3 regions of the Halalkalibaculum sp. DA384 genome follow, and region 2 is predicted to be linked to each of the others. Evidence: riboswitches for the same ligand, from Rfam matches in the RefSeq annotation. Region 2 holds a riboswitch; each other region holds the start of a gene.
The links. A riboswitch is a leader RNA that binds a small molecule or an ion and turns the genes downstream of it on or off. The one in region 2 is predicted to bind cobalamin.
Positions count from the first base shown of each region.

Region 1 (6,657 bases), on a different contig from region 2:
CGGCTGAACCGAGCCGTTATTCGCCTTGATGGTCTGCGCCATCTCTTCGCTCCAGAATCCTTTCTGTTCCAGGTCCTCTATCAGCTGACGGTTGATCACAATATGCTTGCCGGAAAGGGTATCCCGGGAATAAAGATTGCTGAAGTAGCTGTCGATGGAAGACGTCGTGCCGGAAATAATTGAGATGGAAGCGGTAGGCGCAATTGCCAGCAGTACGGCGTTTCGGCGCGGCTCGTAATCATAGGGATCCCCCTGGTCTTCCATCTTCTGGTAGTGTTTGAACGCCCCGCGCTCTTCAGCCAGCTCCTGCGATGTGCGATAGGTAATGTTGCGCATAAAGGATCCCAGCTTACGTGCCAGCATCACTGCTTCTTCGGAATCGTACGGGATGTCCAGATCCACAAGCGCTTCGGCAAAGCCCATCATGCCGACGCCCAGCGGTCGCAGATCCATCGTATTCTTCTTTGCGGCCTCGGACGGGTAGAAATTTTTATCCAGGATGTTGTCGAGTCCCCGTGTCATGACCTCCAGCGTATCCTCAAGCTTGTCCCAGTCGATATCGCTGTTGTCTTCGTTAAGGTGTTTCGACAAGTTCACCGACGCCAGCGTGCAGACGGCCGTGGAGTCGGGTCGGTTGGGGATGGAGATCTCGGTACACAAATTCGAGCTGTTAATCACGCTGTACTCGGGACACGGGTTATGGCGATTGTGCTCATCCTTGAAAATGAGCCACGGATGACCCGTTTTAGCCAGCTTGAACAGGTATTTTTTGAAGAAGTTCTGGCTGTCACGTTTCTCATAATGCTCCAGCTGATCAGCCTCGGCCTGCTTGATACGTTTCTCATACTTCTTCTTGAAATCGTCGCCCACGGCATCCACCAACTCCGGGCATTCGCCGGGATCAAACAGGTAGATCGGTTCGCCTTCCTTGATGCGCCGCATCATCTCGTCCGGCATCCAGAGGCTGGTATTGAGTGACGGGGTGCGGAAATAGGCGTTACCGGTAGTCTCCCGCAGATCCAGAAATCCGTCGATATCAAGGTGCCACGGCTGCATCGACATCACCTGCGAGCTGCGCCGGCGTCCGCCCTGCTGGATGGAGTTTACCAGCGTATCAAACACTTTGATGAATGGGATCGCACCCGAGGAAGGTGCATTCAACGATTTGATGTTGGAACCGGTTGCCCGGATACGGGTCACATCGGTACCCACGCCTCCGGCATACTTGGCCAGAAAAGCGGTCTCCCGCACTTTATCCATAATGGAGTCCAGCGAATCATCGATCACGCTCACGTAACAGGACGAATATTGCGACGTGGTGGTGCCCGAGTTGAACAGCGTGGGCGTGGAGTGCAGGTACTCCAAATTCGAGAGTTTGTTATATATCTTTACGATCTGCTCATTGGAATTGCCGATCCCCATGGCCACACGCATGAAAAACCATTGTGGTTTCTCAATCGTCCGATCCTCGCGATTTTTCATCAGATAGCGATCTTTCAGCGTAGTCAGCCCAAAGTAGCCCAGCAGTCCGTCGCGGTCGAAATTGAGACTGTCGGCCAGCAGGTCGAAGTCAAACTCTTTAAGCCGTTCATCCAGCAGGCTTTGGTCAAAGGCCTGTTCCAAGTACTCTTTGAATCCATCCAGCCGGCGGTCAATATCCTTGTTGATGATCTTCAGCAGCTGGCGCGTGGCCAGCGTATCGTAGACCGGGTGCTTGGGGATGAGCTGCTCGATGGCCTTGAGCACCAGCCGGTCGAGCTCTTCGGTGGTGACCCGCTCGGGGACTTTCAGGTCAAGCTCTTTCATGATTTTGAAGACGAGCTCATAATCATCCTCGACTTTTAGTCTCTGGATGATTTCGAATATCGCGTTGATTATTTTTTGGGTGCGGAAAGGCTGTTCCGTGCCGTCGCGCTTTATGACTGTACGTTTCATAGTTGAATGTTTTAGTAATTAGTGTATTCGGTAGATGAGACTTCGAAAAAGTTGATCAGCTTTTTTACGTCTTCTTTCTGCAGGAATCGCAGTGGATTTTCATTAATATGAAACTCCTGCCGAAAGCCGAGCTCCTGCAATCGCCGGTCAGTGATATATTTCAGGTACCGCTCCATCTCTCCGGATGAAATGCCCAGGATCGTCCGGTCGCCAAATCGATGTTTGACATACTCAATTTCCAGGGAGGTTCCCTCCAGGATGACATTCCGGATATCCTGCACGTACTCGGTATCCTTCACAATTTCCGGATTTTCTTCCAGCATAATCAGGATAGCTTCGATGCCGTTTTGCAGGTGCAGCGATTCATCGATCAGTACCAGTTCCACCCCGGAAACCACGTTTTTCATCTTGGCCATATCCTTGAGCGCAAAGAAATGGGCGAATGAGGAGTAAAAGAAAATCCCTTCTAAGATGATGTTATTTAGCAGAATGGCCCGAAGTACCTTTTTTTGTCCCTCGAGTGTTTCGGGATTAATTTTTCCGTGACTTATTTTATCGATCTCATCGACAATAAGATTTTGCTTTTTCCGCAATATCGGATCGTCGAAGGCCACATCGTACATCTTCTCGCGGTCCAGTCCGAAGGACTGCAGTACAATCTCAAAGAAGTCGCTGTGGATATTCTCCATAAACAGCTGGGTGCTGAAGCTCATCTTTGCGTGTGGATCGGTGAGCAAAGGGAAAAAGGAATTGACCAGCACGTTTTGCACCAGCAGCTCCGACGAGCAGAAATAGCCCACAGCCGTATCAAAAAGCTCTTTTTCATCGTGGGTCAGCGTGTGATAGTCGAGGGCATCCTGCTGGATGTTCAGCTCTTCGGGAAACCAGACCACCTTTTTCTGTTTTTCGTACAACTCTTTAAAGATGGGATACGAGGGATCCTCGCTCAGTTTGATATTTTCGCGTACAGACGTACGCCCAATCAGTTTATTATTCATACTTGTGATTTTTGAATTCCTGGTTTTCATGATAGAACTATTGCTTAGCAGGAAATTACTTGCGTATTATCCTGTAATCCTCGCGCCATGGCAAAGCTGGTATCGATGGGATAGCTGTAAATTTTGTCATTTTCTTTCTCATACAGATCACGATCTGGTATGGCGCCGACCAACAGGGCCATATCCAGCACCTGATCGTAGAGCGAAAAATCATTTGAAGGTACCAGGTCGATTCCCGCATCTTTCTGGGTGGTCCAGTGCATCACCTTGAAGATCGAAATTGATTCATTCAGTCTGGCTTTGCCGGTCTCTCCCTTCCAATACGGTTCTATTACTTTCTTCAGGTCTCTGTTGATACCTATCCGCGGGTATCCAAGATTGTGGGTAATCATAGCAATTCGTTTTAGCTTGCAATTCTGAGGTGGGATGCAAAACGTTGAAGGGCAGGAGTTCACGGAGCTGGTGAGATCAGTAAAAACAGTCGGGTATTCCATACCTGCCTTTCAACAACGCCTTAACTCCCGAAGGCCTCGTTTACTGATTTAAAGGCAGGTCTCCTGACTTACCGACAATTTCTTCGAACCTTCCCGCCTCGTTTGGGGCTGAGACAGTGGTTAAATCAAAGAATATTCCGGATTACAGTTGCGGGTACAGCTCCAGCATTTCACTGGATTCCCTTTTCACCCCGACAGAATCGGGGCACCTTCAAACCTGTATTCAAGAAAAGAGCTGCCGCTCTCATTGTCAACGAATACTTTTCCACAAAAAAGTCGAGTTGTTAACAATTCGGCTTTCTTATTGAGCTCCTGGGGATAGACTATCTCTAAATTACGGTAAACTGTATATTCCTGTAGAATCATCCGGAAGATGAAACGTGTTCAACCTGCGAAGCTATTGTTGCTGAACTTTGCCGGCGAGTACGTTTATTGATAGGTTGGCGGGCAATTTCCACCAGCGTCTTGCGCATGAGCCCTATTTCGGTGAAATGCAGGTTAGAAGTTTAGGGCAGAGATTCCTACTCTCATATATTCTGTTATCTCCCTGTAGCTGCTGTTAAAAGCACTAAATACGATATCCTGTTTTCCTCGCCACTTCTTTTGTGAATTGCAAAAATCGGGATGTAGCCGCACAACGTCTCCAATTATGATCAAGACAGGGTTTGTCAATTCATTTTTGCGTACCTCATCCACAATCGTATCCACCGTGCCCAGGGCGATCTTCTCCCCCGGCAGCGAGCCTTTCTGGATGACCGCAACAGGCGTATCCGCACCGCCGTGATTGCGAAAAATCTGCGTAATTTCGGGGAGCTTCCGCATCCCCATCAGGATGGCGACGGTGGCCGAAGACCGGGCGGCCAGCTTCACATCTTTCGAAACCGTACCGTTGCGCGTCACGCCGGTGGTCACCCAAAAACTTTCGTTAACACCGCGCTTGGTTAGCGGTATGCCCTGCAGCTCCCCAACAGACGTACAGCTGGAAATACCGGGCACAATTTCCACCGGGATGTCGTGATCCCGCGCATGGCAAAGCTCCTCGTGCCCGCGACCAAAAATGAACGGGTCACCGCCCTTCAGCCGCACCACGCACTTGCCCTCGTTCGCCTTTCGGACAATAAGATCGTTCGTGCTCTCCTGGCTGTTTTGCGATGAGCCCGCCTTTTTCCCCACGTAAATTTTCTCAGCGCGGGGTGGTGCATAATCCAGTAGATCGGGATGGGAGAGCGTGTCATACAGCACCACATCGGCCCGGGCCAGGGCTTTAGCCCCCTTGATGCTTATCAGATCGGGATCGCCGGGGCCGGCCCCCACCAGTATGAGCTTGCCACCCCCGGCCGGTATATCAGGTTGAGTTTCTGTGGATTTAGTCAATGGCATAAGCAAAGTAGCAGAATAAAAGTACAAATATTTAAAATTACGGCTTTATGGAAATTTTGCCTATTTAATTTAATAAAATTATTCACTTTGACTAAAGTATAAATATATAAAATGAAAATTAACTCTATTTTTTAGTTTGAAAGTTTTATTAATTGATGTTAACATGCGAGCTGAAATTCAATACTTGCATAAATTAGTAAGGTTTTATTGAATTTTAAACTAAAAATATTAAGAATTTCGTCTTGACATTCTGCGCATGCAGCAGGTGTGGACCATAAAACTCAATCACTCGTTATGTCACCAGCTAAATCTCCCGAACCGGAACACATTGTCGTTGTTGGAAATGGGATGGTGGGCTACAAGTTTTGTGAAAAGCTCATCAACAAGGAAACGAGCACCAATTTTAAGATTACCATTTTTGGCGAGGAGCCCCGCCCGGCATACGACCGCGTACAGCTGAGCTCCTACTTTGCCGATGCGGACGAGGAGGACCTGCAGATGGCCCCGCGCTCCTGGTACGAGGAGCAGGGCATTACCCTGTTTACCGGAGAGCTCGTGGTGGATCTGGATCGCAAATCCAAGACCGTAACCTCCCAGAAAGGGCGCACGGTTTCCTACGACAAGCTGATCCTGGCCACCGGCTCCAGCGCGTTTGTGCCTCCCATCGACGGTACCGACAAGAAGGGCGTATTTGTGTATCGCACGCTTGAGGATCTGGATGCCATCACGGACTATGCCCGGGGCGCCGGCAAGGCGGCGGTAATTGGCGGCGGACTGCTCGGGCTGGAGGCGGCCAAGTCGGCCATGGACCTCGGGCTGGAGACCAGCGTCATCGAATTTGCCCCGCGCCTGATGCCGAAACAGCTGGATGAGATCGGCGCTCATGCATTAAAGACGGCGCTTGAAGAGCTGGACCTGGAAATTCTGCTGAACAAGAACACTACGCTCATCGGCGGCAATGGCACGCCCGAATACCTCGACTTTGAAGATGACGATCGCCTGGAGGCCGACATGGTGATTATCTCCGCCGGAATTCGTCCACGCGATGAGCTGGCCCGCAAAGCCGACCTGGAAGTGGGCAAGCGCGGCGGCATCATCGTGGATGACAAGATGAAAACCAGCGATCCCGATATTTATGCGATCGGGGAATCCGCCCTGCACCGCGGCATGATCTACGGCCTGGTGGCCCCCGGCTACGAGATGGCCGATGTGGTGGTGGAGAACCTGGCCGGTGGCAATGAGGAGTTTACCGAATTCGATATGTCCACCAAGCTGAAGCTCGTCGGCGTGGATGTAGCCAGCTTTGGTGATGTGTTTGGCGAGTCGGAAGAGAACAGCAAGAAAGTAATTATCGACAACAAGGCGAAGGGCGTGTATAAGCGTATCAACGTCTCTGAGGATGGCGATCGCCTGCTGGGCGGCATGCTCGTCGGCGATGCTGATGACTACAACATGCTGCTGCAGATTGCCCAGAATGGCTTCTCGCTGCCACCTGATCCCGTGGACCTGATTATCGGCAAGCGCGACGAGGAGTCCGGCGCCGGCCAAAAAGTCTATGATTTTCCCGATGACTCGATCATCTGCTCCTGCGAGAGCGTGACCAAGGGCGAGATCTGTGAGCTCATCGAGGAGGAAGGCAAAGAGGATATCGACAGCATTAAAAAATGCACCAAGGCGGGCACCGGCTGCAGCGGCTGCGTGCCGATGCTGGACGACCTGCTGACCCAGTCGATGGAGGCCCGCGGCAAAGAGGTGCGCAAGGTCATTTGCGAGCATTTCGATTACACCCGCCAGGAGCTCTTCGACATTATCAAAGTCAAAGAGCTGCACACCTATGACGAACTACTGGA
Region 1 is NZ_JBINJE010000017.1:20,598-27,254, forward strand. Features, by position in the region: gene ACG2E4_RS10970 (ribonucleoside-diphosphate reductase subunit alpha) at 1-1,935, opposite strand, end outside; gene ACG2E4_RS10975 (ribonucleotide-diphosphate reductase subunit beta) at 1,947-2,933, opposite strand; gene ACG2E4_RS10980 (hypothetical protein) at 2,978-3,325, opposite strand; cobalamin riboswitch at 3,463-3,655, opposite strand; gene cobA (uroporphyrinogen-III C-methyltransferase) at 3,926-4,807, opposite strand; gene nirB (nitrite reductase large subunit NirB) at 5,102-6,657, shown strand, end outside.
Region 1: linked by a shared signal. The riboswitch ahead of ACG2E4_RS10980 (hypothetical protein) and the one ahead of ACG2E4_RS05375 (ABC transporter substrate-binding protein) in region 2 are both predicted to bind cobalamin.

Region 2 (6,657 bases):
TCAGCGGCCTTGGCCCCTTTTCGCCAACTTCAATCAATTTGTAGGGAACCTCTATTTTGAATGACGCCTTTCCCGATGTCAGCACCTCTTTTTTCATTGTATTCAGCTTATGTTCAGCATTTCCACTTTGGCCAGGGTTATAGTTGTACAAAATCCTCTTGGATTACTCATCCTCCACTTCGCAGTCGCTGAATCAGGGCCTCAACTGAGGAAAGAGCAGGCGCATTGCCCACTTTCCAGATCAATTCTCCGTCTTTATTCAGGGCCTGCACCTTCCCTTCAGTATCAACTTCCTGCACGATGAAGCCCTCCCGTTCCAGGGCCCGGGTCGTCCAGTATTTTGACACCTCATCCCCACTCAGGGTAATCTGCCTTCCGCAATTTTGATGGATCTTAAATGAACCTGTTTTCCGGTCAAAATCAAAACTCTCCTGCTGGAAAACCTCTTCAAAGGACCCGTTTAGCACCAGATCCTCCGGGGTGCCGCAGCGGATATCGGTTTCCCGGTCCATAAGCCAAACCTGGTCCGATGCTTTCAGGGCAAGGTCGAGCTCGTGAGTCGACATCAGGATCGCCTTGCCGGTATCACGGGCCAGTTTTCGAAGCAGACGAATTATTTCCACCCGGTTGGGAAGGTCCAGGTGGGCGGTGGGTTCATCCAGCAATATAACCGGAGTATCCTGGGCCAGTGCCCGGGCAATCATCACCTTCTGGCGCTCTCCGTCGCTCAATTTCAGGATATCCCGCTCCACGAAGCGTTGCAATCCCGTTGCCTCGATGGCCCAGTGCACGATCTCCCGGTCCTCTTCCCTCAACTTTCCCATCATTCCGGTGTATGGAGACCGGCCGAACGCAATCAGGTTATAGACCGTCAGGTTGCCGATCCGGATTCGGTCGGTAAGAACGGTACTTACCTTTTTCGCTACCTCTTTCATTGGAAGGCTTGCGAGATCGCTCCCTTCCAGCAAGATTCTACCGTTCAGCGGACGCTGCATACGAGCCAGCGTTCGAATTAATGTTGACTTTCCCGATCCGTTTGGTCCCAAAAGCCCAACCAATTCTCCTTTTTTCAAGAAAAGATTGAGCTCCCCGGCCACCACGGCCGGTCTGTTTTTTCCTTTATAGCCGATCGACAACTTTCGGGTTGCCAGTATGTCATTTTTTACTGCCATCAGGAGAAAGAAGCTTGTAAATTCTTGCGCTGCACAATGACCCATACGACTACCGGGGAACCGACCAGCGAAGTTACGGCACTGATCGGGAGCGTTGTGCTGCTGCCGGGCACCTGGGCAATAATGTCGCAGGCCAGCATCAGTATTGCGCCCATAAGGAATGTACTGGGGATCAGCATGCGATGATCGTTTGTGCCCAGCAGGGAGCGGGTTAAATGGGGCACGGCAATTCCCACGAAACCGATGGGCCCACAAAATGCGGTGATGCTGCCTGCCAGCAAGCTGGTACTGATGATGATCCATATTCGGGATTGCTGGACGGCAATACCCATGCTCCGGGCATAGTTTTCCCCCAACAGCAGTCCATTAAGGGATTTTGAAAGCAGAAAAGCGATGCCGGTTCCAATGGTAATAATGACAAAAAGGATGGATATCTGGCTCATCGTAACGCCACCAAGACTGCCGAAGGTCCATATGAGGTAATCCTGTATCTGCTCCGGCTCGCTGAAATATTGCCAGATGCTGACCAGTGCAATAGTAATATTGGCGATCATGAGGCCGATAATCAGCAGGGTTACGTTGTCACGAATACGCACTGAAATAGCCAGTATGAGAAGCAGGACGGCAAAAGAACCCACACTTGCGGCAGCCGCGATTATCCAGCTGCCAACACTGCTGAGCTGTTGTATTGCAAAGATACTGGTGATGGTGCCTGTGGCCAGCATCACAATAGCCACTCCCAGGCTGGCTCCCGCCGTTATTCCCAGCACTGAAGGTCCCGCCAGCGGATTTCTGAACAGCGTCTGCATCAAAAGACCGCCGATTGAGAGTGCACTGCCAGCAAAAATCGCTGTCAATGCTCGGGGCAGGCGAATGTTCAATACAATCTTGGTCCACGATTCATGCGTTGCTCCCTCTCCCAGCAAGATAACGATAATCTCGTCAACCGGGATATCCACCGAGCCCAGTGCCAGGTTGACGAGAAAGAGCAGCACCACGCCCCCGGAAAGTCCTGCAAAATACCATCGGTTTGTCGTGCTTTGAGGTATCGACTCCGTATGTTTGCGTATTTCCTGCATTACTCAATTTTTTGATAATAATACAGTTGATGATCCGGCAGCAGGGATGGATGCATAATCTTAATCAGATCGGCCAGTACTATGTGGGGACGCACCACCCCCGATTCCCAAAAATCATTCCCTCCGGTTTTACTCATCCGCCGGTTGTTGTTAAATATACGGCCGTTAGCAAACGATTTGAACTCCCTGAAACGGCTGTCATCGGCCAGGATATCCTCTTTTGTCCTTGCATTTCCCGGATTAAGCCAGATATCCGCGCGCAGTCCCGCTTCATACACCACTTCAAAATCCATTCTCAATCCCCCTGTTGAGGCCTTGTTGAACCAGGGATAATCGGCGCCGGCATCACGGAGAAACCGGGCGAAAAAACTATCTCCACCCGATACGAACCAAGCCCCTTTATAGGGCATGTTATTAATCACCAGCGGCTTCTCAGAAACATCTTCAACCTTCGTCTTGAGCTCCCGGTACCTTCTTTTCACCTTTTCAAAACGGCGATTGGCCAGGGCCTCCTTGTCAAGCAGGGCCGCCATCATTTTCACCCATTCAGCCTTTCCAAGCGGAGTATTTTCCAACCACTCCGAATTTACCAACACGTTAATGCCGGAATCCAGCAGTACCCGGAAATTGTCATACTGCGACGCCTGCCCTCCGGAAATCATAACCAGGTCGGGATTCTGTGCAAGTGCCTGCTCTTTGTTAAGTTCGCCCCCCGGGTAGCCCTTGATATCTCCCTGCTGCAGGCCCCTGCGGATTTCTCTGTTGAATACGTAATCCGGCTGACTTACGCCTTCAATTATGGAATTGGCCCCGAGCATATCTGTTAGAGCGATGTGGGTGGTTGATGTGGCTATCATACTGCGAATCGGTATCTCGATAACCTGGGCGTCTCCTTCAAATTCGGGCAGGCTCGCCCCACGGGGTATCAGCACGTAATGCAGGGTATCAGCCTGATCCTGGTATGGGTTCAGTATTTCGAGGCGTTTGTAGCCTTCACGATAATGTATGTCAAATCCCCGTGCAAAATTGATTTCCACCTTCTCAGCAGGTGGATGGGCAACGGTGGTTACAGCAGGCTGAGGGGCTGTTTCAGGTGTATAATCCGCATCACTTTTTTTACAACTGCCCCAAAAAAGCAGGCAGATAATACCAACCAGGTGCGGTGGCAGATATGTATAATCAATCATAGGTACAGCTTTTCTCCCGAAAGCTTTTCCTTCATCAGCGTTGGCAGGTCTTCTGGCTTATCCCGATCCAGGCCTCCTTCCCATCCCAGCGTGCGGGGACAGTGGATATGTGCCTGTAACATCATCAACGGAATTCACAGCAGCGGGGACTGCTCCGGACTTCCAGCCCAATTATGGTTGGTCACCGGATTCCCTTTTCACACCCGCCAGTGGACGGGTGACCGACACTGAATCAGTATGTTAGCATTAGCGTGCTAATTATACAGGTATTCCAACTTTTAACCTAATCATTTGGCTTTTTGATTTTCAGGGAGAGGGCAAAACCTTCTGTTTTATCGGGATCGGGGCGTCCTGTCAAGCGGGAGTGCAACTCCCTGACCAACGACGAGCCGGGGATTTTGCGACCTTTTAAAAAAGCTGCAGCAGGTCAATATCTGGTTTCATTTTGTTCCTACAATCGTATTTTAGAGATCTATGCAAAACTGTTGTATTGGCCAATATCGTCAATTTCGCGAATTCGAAATCCTCATTTATGAGATATAAACTGCGGTTTCGAATCCCCTCAGGGGTTGATCTTGACCAACACTCCTGGTTTTCAAGGCCCTCTTTTACAACAAATTTTCACTACGGCTTTATTTATGGAACAACGTCTTATCTACTTGTTTACCGGTGTCTCCCTGGGATTTCTTCTCGCGTTCACCGCCCATTCGCTGTATCAACGCCCTATTACAAACGAGACGATAACCCATGCAGGAGAACTGATCGGCCTGACATTTACCAGCTCGGAAAAAGATTCGATGATCTCTCAGCTTGAAGGACTCAGAAAGAACTATCAAACCATCCGCGACTGGGAAATTGCAAATGAAGTTCCTCCGGCGCTTGATTTTAACCCGATCCCCAGAGGAAAAACATTTGACCACGAACAACGTCCTGTTGAATGGGATATACCACCGGAGATCTCGCTGCCTTCCGACAGTTCAGAACTCGCCTTTTATACCGTTGCAGAACTTTCTTCACTCATCAAAAACCGGAAGATATCCCCCTCTGAACTGACACGGTTCTTTCTTGATCGCCTCAAGAGATACGGCGATACCCTGGAGGCTGTCGTCACATTAACGGAGGAACGTGCGCTCCGGCAGGCGCGGCAACTGGATCAGGAGCTGGAAGACGGGCATTATCGCGGTCCACTGCACGGTATTCCGTACGGTTTAAAAGATCTTTTTGCTGTTAATGGATACAAAACCACCTGGGGCGCCGAACCCTATAAAAATCAGCAAATCAGTGAGACAGCCACTGTTGTGAAAAAACTGGATGAAGCCGGTGCGGTGCTCGTAGCCAAAACCACGCTTGGTGCGCTGGCCTATGGCGACGTGTGGTTCGGGGGGATGACCCGCAATCCCTGGAATCTCAGGCAGGGATCCAGTGGGTCATCTGCTGGCTCCGCAGCGACAACTGCAGCGGGATTGGTACCCTTTGCGCTCGGTACCGAAACCTGGGGCTCCATCGTCTCTCCCTCTACCCGAACAGGCACAACGGGCCTCAGACCCACCTATGGCCGGGTTAGCCGGCACGGAGCGATGGCTCTCAGCTGGAGCATGGACAAGGTGGGGCCGATAACCCGCAGCGCAGAAGACGCGGCCATTGTATTCCATGCGATTCACGGTCCCGGCGGCGATGACCAGACCGTAGTGGACCTGCCTTTTAATTATGACCAGGAGTTGGACCTCGACAAATTGACTATTGGCTACGTGGAGTCCTCGTTCGACCGAAATTATGCCAGTCAGAGCCAAGATAGCCTTACGCTGGAATCCCTAAGGAAGCTCGGGGTTAATTTAACATCCATAACCCTGCCCCGGCTGCCTGTATCTTCACTCAGCTTTATACTTAATGCCGAAGCTGCAGCCGCATTCGATCAGCTAACCCGTTCTGATCGCGATGACAAAATGGTCCGCCAAAGCCAGGAGGCCTGGCCGAACCTTTTCCGCTCATCCCGCTTCATTCCGGCAGTGGAATATATCCAGGCCAATCGAATCCGCCACCAACTCATCCAAAAGATGGATTCCCTGATGAGGCATGTGGATATATATGTGTCTCCTACCTTTGGTGACAACCTGCTGCTGACCAATCTCACGGGTCATCCGGCCGTCGTGCTGCCCAACGGGTTTACGGAAAACGGGGAACCGACCAGCATCACTTTTTCAGGAAATCTGTATGAGGAAGGAAAACTGCTGGAATTTGCCAACATTTTTCAGGAAGCCACAGGGTTCCACCGGCAGCATCCGAAACTGTTTAAAGGGAGATAATATAAGATTTCAGTTAGCCTCTGGGATAGTACGTAAGCTACGAATAAAGGAACTCTACAATTCACCAGATACAAAACATACAAATGGTCCGACAGAAACAAGTGTATTCGGAATCCTGCCGTATTCGGTCCTCGGAAGTGTGCCCCGATGGAAAAGCCAAAATACAGGCTATTTGTGGCCTGTTGCAGGAGATTGCGGGCAACCACGCCCTGCAACTGAATTTCGATGTTACGCAGTTTCACAACGATAATCTGACATGGGTTCTCCATAGACTAGATCTCGAAATTGAACAGTATACCGAGTGGAGAGACCGGGTAACAGTACAAACATGGCCATCCGGGAGTGACAAGCTTCGGTCAACATTTCAAATACAGTTATTTTAAACCGATTAGTTTAACTGTTGCAAGCGGTAGCCACGTCCATTCTCTGGTCACCTTGTATTCAACCGCTATTAGCATCTATCAGCTCTTCATCCATAAAGGAGGATACCAAGCAATTTCAAGCGTAAACAGGATCACCACCTGGGAGCAAAACTGGGATTGACAAGGCGTTTAGACTTATTCAGATTATCAATCTTGTCAAAATCCTCATCTTCGAGATAAAAGTCGAAGATATCGATATTCGCCTCAAGGTGCTCACGGCTGGATGCTTTGGGGATGGCTACTACATTCTCCTGTTCTATTAGCCAGCGGAGGGCGATCTGGGCAGGACTTTTCTCATATTTTTTGGCCATCTGGATAAGATCCTCATCTTGTATGACATCTCCCTGAGCCAACGGGCTGTAGGCCGTCAGCAGAATATCCTTTTCAATGGCATAATCAAGCAGGTCCAGCTGATCCAGGTAGGGGTGGTATTCCACCTGATTGCAGAATATAGGGGCCCGAATATCATCATTTACCTTTTTAAGCAGATCCAA
Region 2 is NZ_JBINJE010000006.1:29,168-35,824, reverse strand. Features, by position in the region: gene ACG2E4_RS05390 (alpha/beta hydrolase) at 1-97, opposite strand, end outside; gene ACG2E4_RS05385 (ABC transporter ATP-binding protein) at 168-1,172, opposite strand; gene ACG2E4_RS05380 (FecCD family ABC transporter permease) at 1,172-2,251, opposite strand; gene ACG2E4_RS05375 (ABC transporter substrate-binding protein) at 2,251-3,438, opposite strand; cobalamin riboswitch at 3,463-3,679, opposite strand; gene ACG2E4_RS05370 (amidase) at 4,077-5,741, shown strand; gene ACG2E4_RS05365 (acyl-ACP thioesterase domain-containing protein) at 5,825-6,124, shown strand; gene ACG2E4_RS05360 (aldo/keto reductase) at 6,256-6,657, opposite strand, start outside.

Region 3 (6,657 bases), on a different contig from region 2:
TCTAACACGTTGTAGCGCAGGCTCAGATCAGACACATTGTAGCCATCCACCTCGGATAGATCCAGCGCGCCGTAGTAACCGGGACCGAGCGCGGAGCTGTAGAACACATCATCCCGCTCACCCACAAACCGGCTGCTTGCACGGATGCTCAGCTTGTCAGTCGCCTGCCAGGTGGCATTAATATTTGCCGTAATGCTCGGGCGTCGGGTCAGTGATCCAATCTCTTTCTCTGAGGTCACGAACTCCCCGCTTTCATAGATCTGAACGTGGCTGCCATCGGTGTACTCCCCGTCAAGGTTGGCGGGACTAAATTCCAGCGTAGAATGCGTGTAGGCCAGGTTGCCACCCAGCGCCACACTGCTGCCGAGGCGCGTTTCCACACCCAGCTCAACCCCATTGACGGTCTGTGCAGAAGCGTTCATGTACGTGTCACCCCGGTAGTCCATCGAGCCGAGATTCTCAACGGCCTTATCCCCATTCCACAAATAAACGTATTCAATCACATTATCTACGTTGGTGCGAAACAGCGACAGGTTGATCTGCACGGCCGAACTGATCGTCTGCTTCCATCCCAGTTCGTACGAGATGGAGGTCTCCGGCTCCAGTGTGTTGTTGCCACGATTGGTAACATAGCCGGTCGAGGTGGCCGGGGAGTACAGCTGATAGAGCGACGGGGCATTAAACCCGGAGGTTAGCGCACCATACACCAGCGCAGAGGGCGAAAGCTGCACCTTGGGATTGATCTCAAATGTAAAATGACTGCCAAACTCGTTGTGGTTCACCAACCGGCTGCCCAGTCCCAGGCTAAACGGCTCCAGGACCTCACCGATCAATTTACCGCCTAATTCTGTGTGAACAAACACGTGGTTAACTGTCTCTTTCAGATCGAGAGAATCCAGGTCGGTTTCAGATTCAAAGTTAAAAGAACTCAGGTAGGTATAATTTCGCGTGCTCATGGTCTGCTGGGTATTGCCGATTCCCACGATCCCCGAGACGCCACTGGTCTGAAAACCGGCGGTCAGCTCGTTTTCCCAGAGCGTACCCTCTGCATTGGTCTCGGTATAGCTGCCGTCGTAATTTCCGGCCTCATCTGTTATGGAAGAATCGTTGACCACATCGCGGGCCAAGTCCGAATAGGCCCCATTGTACTGCAGTTCAATATTGTTCGAAAGCTCCAGTGAGCCGCCATAGGTGTAAAAATCACGCTGAAAATCGGTCTGGGCGTCGCGGGCATCGCTGAAGGCGCCCTGGTCAATGTCGCTGGTCTGATCCGCACGCCGGTAGGAGGCAAACACCCCGTAGGTCTCAGTCCTGTACCCCAGCTTTCCAGACAGGTCCAGCTTATTAAAATCGTCTCGATCCCGGGGATTAAAGTCCGGCGGATTCTGGACGGTGTCGATCGTCGCGTCCAGCCCGTTGGTGAGTCCCTGGGCAATGCCAAAATCCGCATAAAACCCACCCCGGGACGAATAGTTCAGGTCCAGCTGATTGCCGGTGGAGTAGGTTTTGCTTCCAAAAGTGCCGTGACGCGTGCTGATATTTCCACTAACGCCGGGCGACTCCTGCCCGCGGGTAATGATATTGATAACCCCGCCGATGGCCGCCGAGCCATACAAGGTGCTGTGAGAACCGCGGACGATCTCAATCCGCTGCACGCGGGCCAGCGAAAGCTCGGACAGATCGATACTGTTGGAAGCGGTTGAGGGGTCGCTGATACGCACGCCGTCAATCATAACCACCGAGTGGCTGCTGTTGGCATTGCGCAGGAACACATTTTGCAGGGAACCCGGTGTTTGGCCGATGCCCACCAGGTGCATGCTTTGCTGCTCCGCCAGCAGCTCTCCCACGCTGTAAACGTTTGCGTTGCGGAGCTCCCGGCTGGTGATGACTGTCACATTACGGCCCACGCCCTGGGGAGATTCCGCCCACCGGTTGGCGCTGATAATAATTTCATCCAGCTGATAAGTCCCGGTGGTATCGATTTGGGAAAAAACTGAAAAAGGTACCGCGAACAGGAACAACAGGACCGCAAGCCCTGCGTTGCGTTGAAATGAGAATTGCATGATTAAACTATATTTAGGTTACAAATGATGATTAAATACATCATTCGCACCTTTGGGAAGTCCAGAAGGGCATAAATACCGGTATAGCGCACCGAATATTTATTCTTCGCTTTTCTCCCGAAAGCTACGAATGCAGATGCACTGGCAGGTCTTCTGGCTTATCCCGATCATTCGCCCCTTCCCGCCCGTTTTCCCTTTTGCAAAAAAAACGGACAGTGGTTATCAACGAATGATCCTAAACCCTGCAAGCAGGGCTGGGAATTACAGCATCGGGGAATGCTCCGGACTCTTCCACCAGTTGACATGGGGAAACACCGGATTCCCTTTTAATCCCACTTCGCAAAACGGAAGCAGGGAACCAATACACTCGCAAAAGATACAGGCTCCATCGTATAAATCAAAAGAAATGTTGATACCATTCTACCTAAAAGGATGCAGCTACCGACTACATCAAGCGAACACTTGAAAAGCTATATCTTTTAAAAATGAATGGATTTAAAGAGCTGCAGCTGATGTTCTGAACGATACAGAAAGGCGACTGCCGGGCAATTCAGGGACCTCTATTTCTAGCCTGCATTTCTTAAAGTCTGAATTCGTGTAATGCCTTGACAGGAAGCAAGTTACCTTAATTCTAAGGCTGGGATAAATCTCACAGTGTGTAGCAGGCTACGAAATAGTCCCGCCTGCTGCGTTGAAGTTGGAAATCGCCTTGCACACGAACCAATCTCCTGGTGAGAAAAGCAGGCTAGCGCGATATAGCGGTAACATTTAGATGAAATCTGACAACTGCATGAACAGCCATCTATTCATCACATCCTGCGCTGATATTCCTAATCTATATCCAATATTTAGTTACAGCCGAAAATTCTTTATACTTGATTCATGTTTTGAACCCATGGTAATGGATGAAGTACAGATCATCATTATCTGAATCTGAATCAACGCTGACCAACTTATCCTCTTTTGAAGATTGTAATCATCGGTGCCGGGGAAATCGGGTATGACCTTGCAAGCTTGCTCTCCAAGGAGAAGCATGATGTCATTGTTCTCGATCGTAACAAGGACGCCCTGGACAAGGTGACCGAAAACCTCGATGTGCTTTGCCACGAGGGGAACGCCACCTCTGCCAAAGATCTTGTCGATGCCGGCGTCAAGGATGCGGATATTACCATTGCGGTGACCAGTATCGACGAGGTGAACATGATCGCCTCCATGCTCAGCAAACGCCTTGGCACCAACATGGTAATTGCCCGGATCCGCAATGACGAACTGTCCCGGCCCAACTCCCCGCTGAAGCCCACCGATCTGGGAATCGATGTGATGATTCATCCTGAACTTAGCGCCGCCCAGGAGATTGTCCAGCTCATCAAACGCTCTACCGCCACCGATGTGATCAATCTCGCCGACAACAAGATGCAGATTATCGGGCTACGGCTGGAAAAAAACTCCCAGCTTGTGGGAAAAACAGTCAGTGAATACGCCCGGATGTTCCCTGATATCACCTTCCGGGTAGTCGCAATTGCCCGTCGGGGCCTTACCATTATCCCGAGCGGAACAGTCCGCCTGCAGGCTCTTGACCAGGTTTTTGTACTGGCTCAGACGGAGTCTATCCCCGAGGTAGTAAAAACAACCGGCAAAATTGAGACCGAAATTAGTACTATTATGATTGCCGGGGGAACGCCGGTGGGTGAGATGGTGGCCCGGCTGCTCTGCGACCAGGAAAAAAGCTGGACGATCAAGCTCATTGAACCGGATTACGACACGGCCGTGCAGCTGGCACAGGACCTGAAGGATGTGCTGGTGCTCAACGGTAACCCGACCGATCCCGACCTGCTGGCTACCGAGGGTATCTCCGACACCGACGCTTTTATCTCCGTCACCGATGATGAGGAGTCCAATATTATCTCCTGCCTTATGGCCAAACACATGGATGTTAAAAAAACCGTAGCGCTGGTTTCGAAATCCGACTATATCCCCCTGAGCCAAACCATCGGGCTGGATGCGGCCATCAACAAAAAATCTGCCGCTTCCAATGAAATCCATCGTTATGTTCGGCGGGGTCGCGTTATTTCCGTTACCGCCCTGCAGGGGATCAAGGCAGAAGTTATTGAGCTCCAGGCAGCCCCCAAGTCAAAGGTTGTCAAAAAGCCGATACAACAGATAAACTTCCCAAAAGGCTGCGTAATCGGGGGAATTCAGCACAACGGGAGCGTGGAGATAGCGACCGGCCAGTCGCAAATCAAAGCCAACGATCGGGTAATCGTTTTCTGTCTGCCCGAGGCTGTCGAAAAAATCACTACGCTTTTTCAATAATGGCGAATTCCCGGTCACAAATAAGTCGCAGCCTTAACCGGCCCAATATTGATATTCTGACGGTACTGGGTATCCTGGGTTCTTTTGTTTTTTTTCTTGGTTTTGCCCTGCTTATTCCCATTGCCATCGACCTTGTCTATGAGGGTACAACCTGGCACTCCTTTCTCTATTCGGCATCCATCGCCTTTATTGTGGGAGGGGGGCTGTATTACCTGTTCAAACCCAAACAAGAGCTGCGTATTCGCGAGGGATTTCTGATTGTGAGCCTCACCTGGCTGTTTCTATCACTGGTTGGAGCCCTCCCCTTTTTCATTTCCGGGGTAATTCCAAGTTATACAGACGCCGTATTTGAAACAATGAGCGGTCTTTCAACCACCGGGGCTACCATTTTGGGAGGCACAGCCAGCGACGGTACTGTCAATCCACAGATAGAAGCGATCCCGCGCAGCATGCTGTTTTGGAGATCGCTGGCGCACTGGCTGGGCGGCATGGGCATTATCGTACTCTCCATTGCGATCCTGCCGTTGCTGGGAATCGGGGGCATGCAGCTTTTTCAGGCGGAATCGCCCGGTCCCACCACTGACAAGCTCACCCCGCGGGTACAGGAGACGGCCAAACTTTTGTGGGTGGTATATGTGGCGTTTACTGCAGCTGAATTTTTTCTTCTTTGGGTCCATCCGTCAATGGACTGGTTTGATGCGCTTAATCATGCATTTGCGACCCTGGCGACCGGCGGATTTTCCACCAAAAATGCGAGTATTGCAGCTTTTGATTCGGTCTACGTCGATCTTGTTATCACGCTGTTCATGTTCCTGGCGGGCATTAGTTTTGCCCTCCATTTCCGCCTGCTCAGAGGCGATACGAACTCATTTTTCCAAAACCGGGAGGTCCGCTTTTTTACCCTGGTAATACTCGGGGGAACGCTTGTTGTCAGCTTTTCGCTCGTTATGTTCAACAGCTATTCCCTGGGAGAAGCCCTGCGGTACGGCTCATTCCAGGTGGTATCTATCGTCACGACGACCGGTTTTGGCACCAGCGATTACGAGCTGTGGTATCCGCTCGGGGCCTTTACGCTGTTTCTGCTCTTCTTTACCGGCGGCTGCGCGGGATCTACCAGCGGAGGCATTAAAATGATACGGTGGCTCATCATCCTCAGAAACACCATGCGGGAGATTAAACAGATTATCCATCCCAAGGCGATCCTCCCCATACGCATCGGGGATAAAATTGTGGATCCCAATATCCAGCGGACCGTACTCAGCTTCTTTATTTTCTACATACTTATTTTTGGGATGGGAACGCTCATCATCTCCGCCTTCGGCTACGACCTGCTTTCCGCCACGGGAGCCAGCATCGCCTGCCTGGGTAATATCGGGCCGGGCTGGGGAGCATTTGGCCCCACCAACAATTTTGCCCATGTCCCCTACCTGGGCAAATGGGTGCTCATCATGCTGATGATGATAGGCCGGCTCGAGGTCTTTACCGTACTGTTGATATTTACCCCCACCTTCTGGAAGCAGTAGGAACTGATGAATTATTGAATTGTTGAATTACGGTTTGAAGGGAGATTTTGATTAGGGAATGGAAGTACTATTTGTCTCAGACTTCTGATCGCTTTTAATTCAATTTACCTTGACTCGAGATATGGCTGGTCCCAAAATCAGTTTATCGTTCTGCCTTTCCAGCCGGCGAAGTTATGTTGTTTTTTCCTCTTTCAAAAATAAACAGCAATTGGAAGTATTCAGCTAGAAATCACATGGGCTTTTGCTGAATTCTTAAACCGAGTTCACCTCACATTACATAATTCAGTAATTCAACAATTCCTAGAACTGTATCCAGTTTTTATCTTCGAGCCACTGGATCAAGGCCGGTAGAAAGGTTACGGCTGTGAGCCAGGTCATACCGATGCCGATAACTGCCATTGTACCGAGCGACTGAAGCCCCGGGTGCGTGGTAAAAAGCAGGCCGGAAAAGCCCAGCATAGTAGTCAACGAGCCGACTGTTACATGCTGGCCGGTGCTGGAGAGTACCTCCCACATGCTGTTGCTGCCTTCATCCCGGTAGCGGTGCGCCAGGTGCACGCCGTTATCCTCCCCGATTCCCAGGATGGCCGGGAGCACCACCAGGTTATAGAAGTTGAACATCATTCCGGTCAGCATCATAATACCAAACAGCCAGAGCAGTCCCACAACCAGCGGCAGCATGCCGATGATGGTCCACCGCAGGGAGCGGAACGAGAAAAACATCAGCAGGAACACCATCGTAAAGGTGGCCCCCACCA
Region 3 is NZ_JBINJE010000002.1:32,992-39,648, forward strand. Features, by position in the region: gene ACG2E4_RS01550 (TonB-dependent receptor plug domain-containing protein) at 1-2,063, opposite strand, end outside; cobalamin riboswitch at 2,189-2,441, opposite strand; gene trkA (Trk system potassium transporter TrkA) at 3,027-4,376, shown strand; gene ACG2E4_RS01560 (TrkH family potassium uptake protein) at 4,376-5,899, shown strand; gene ACG2E4_RS01565 (RND family transporter) at 6,200-6,657, opposite strand, start outside.
Region 3: linked by a shared signal. The riboswitch ahead of ACG2E4_RS01550 (TonB-dependent receptor plug domain-containing protein) and the one ahead of ACG2E4_RS05375 (ABC transporter substrate-binding protein) in region 2 are both predicted to bind cobalamin.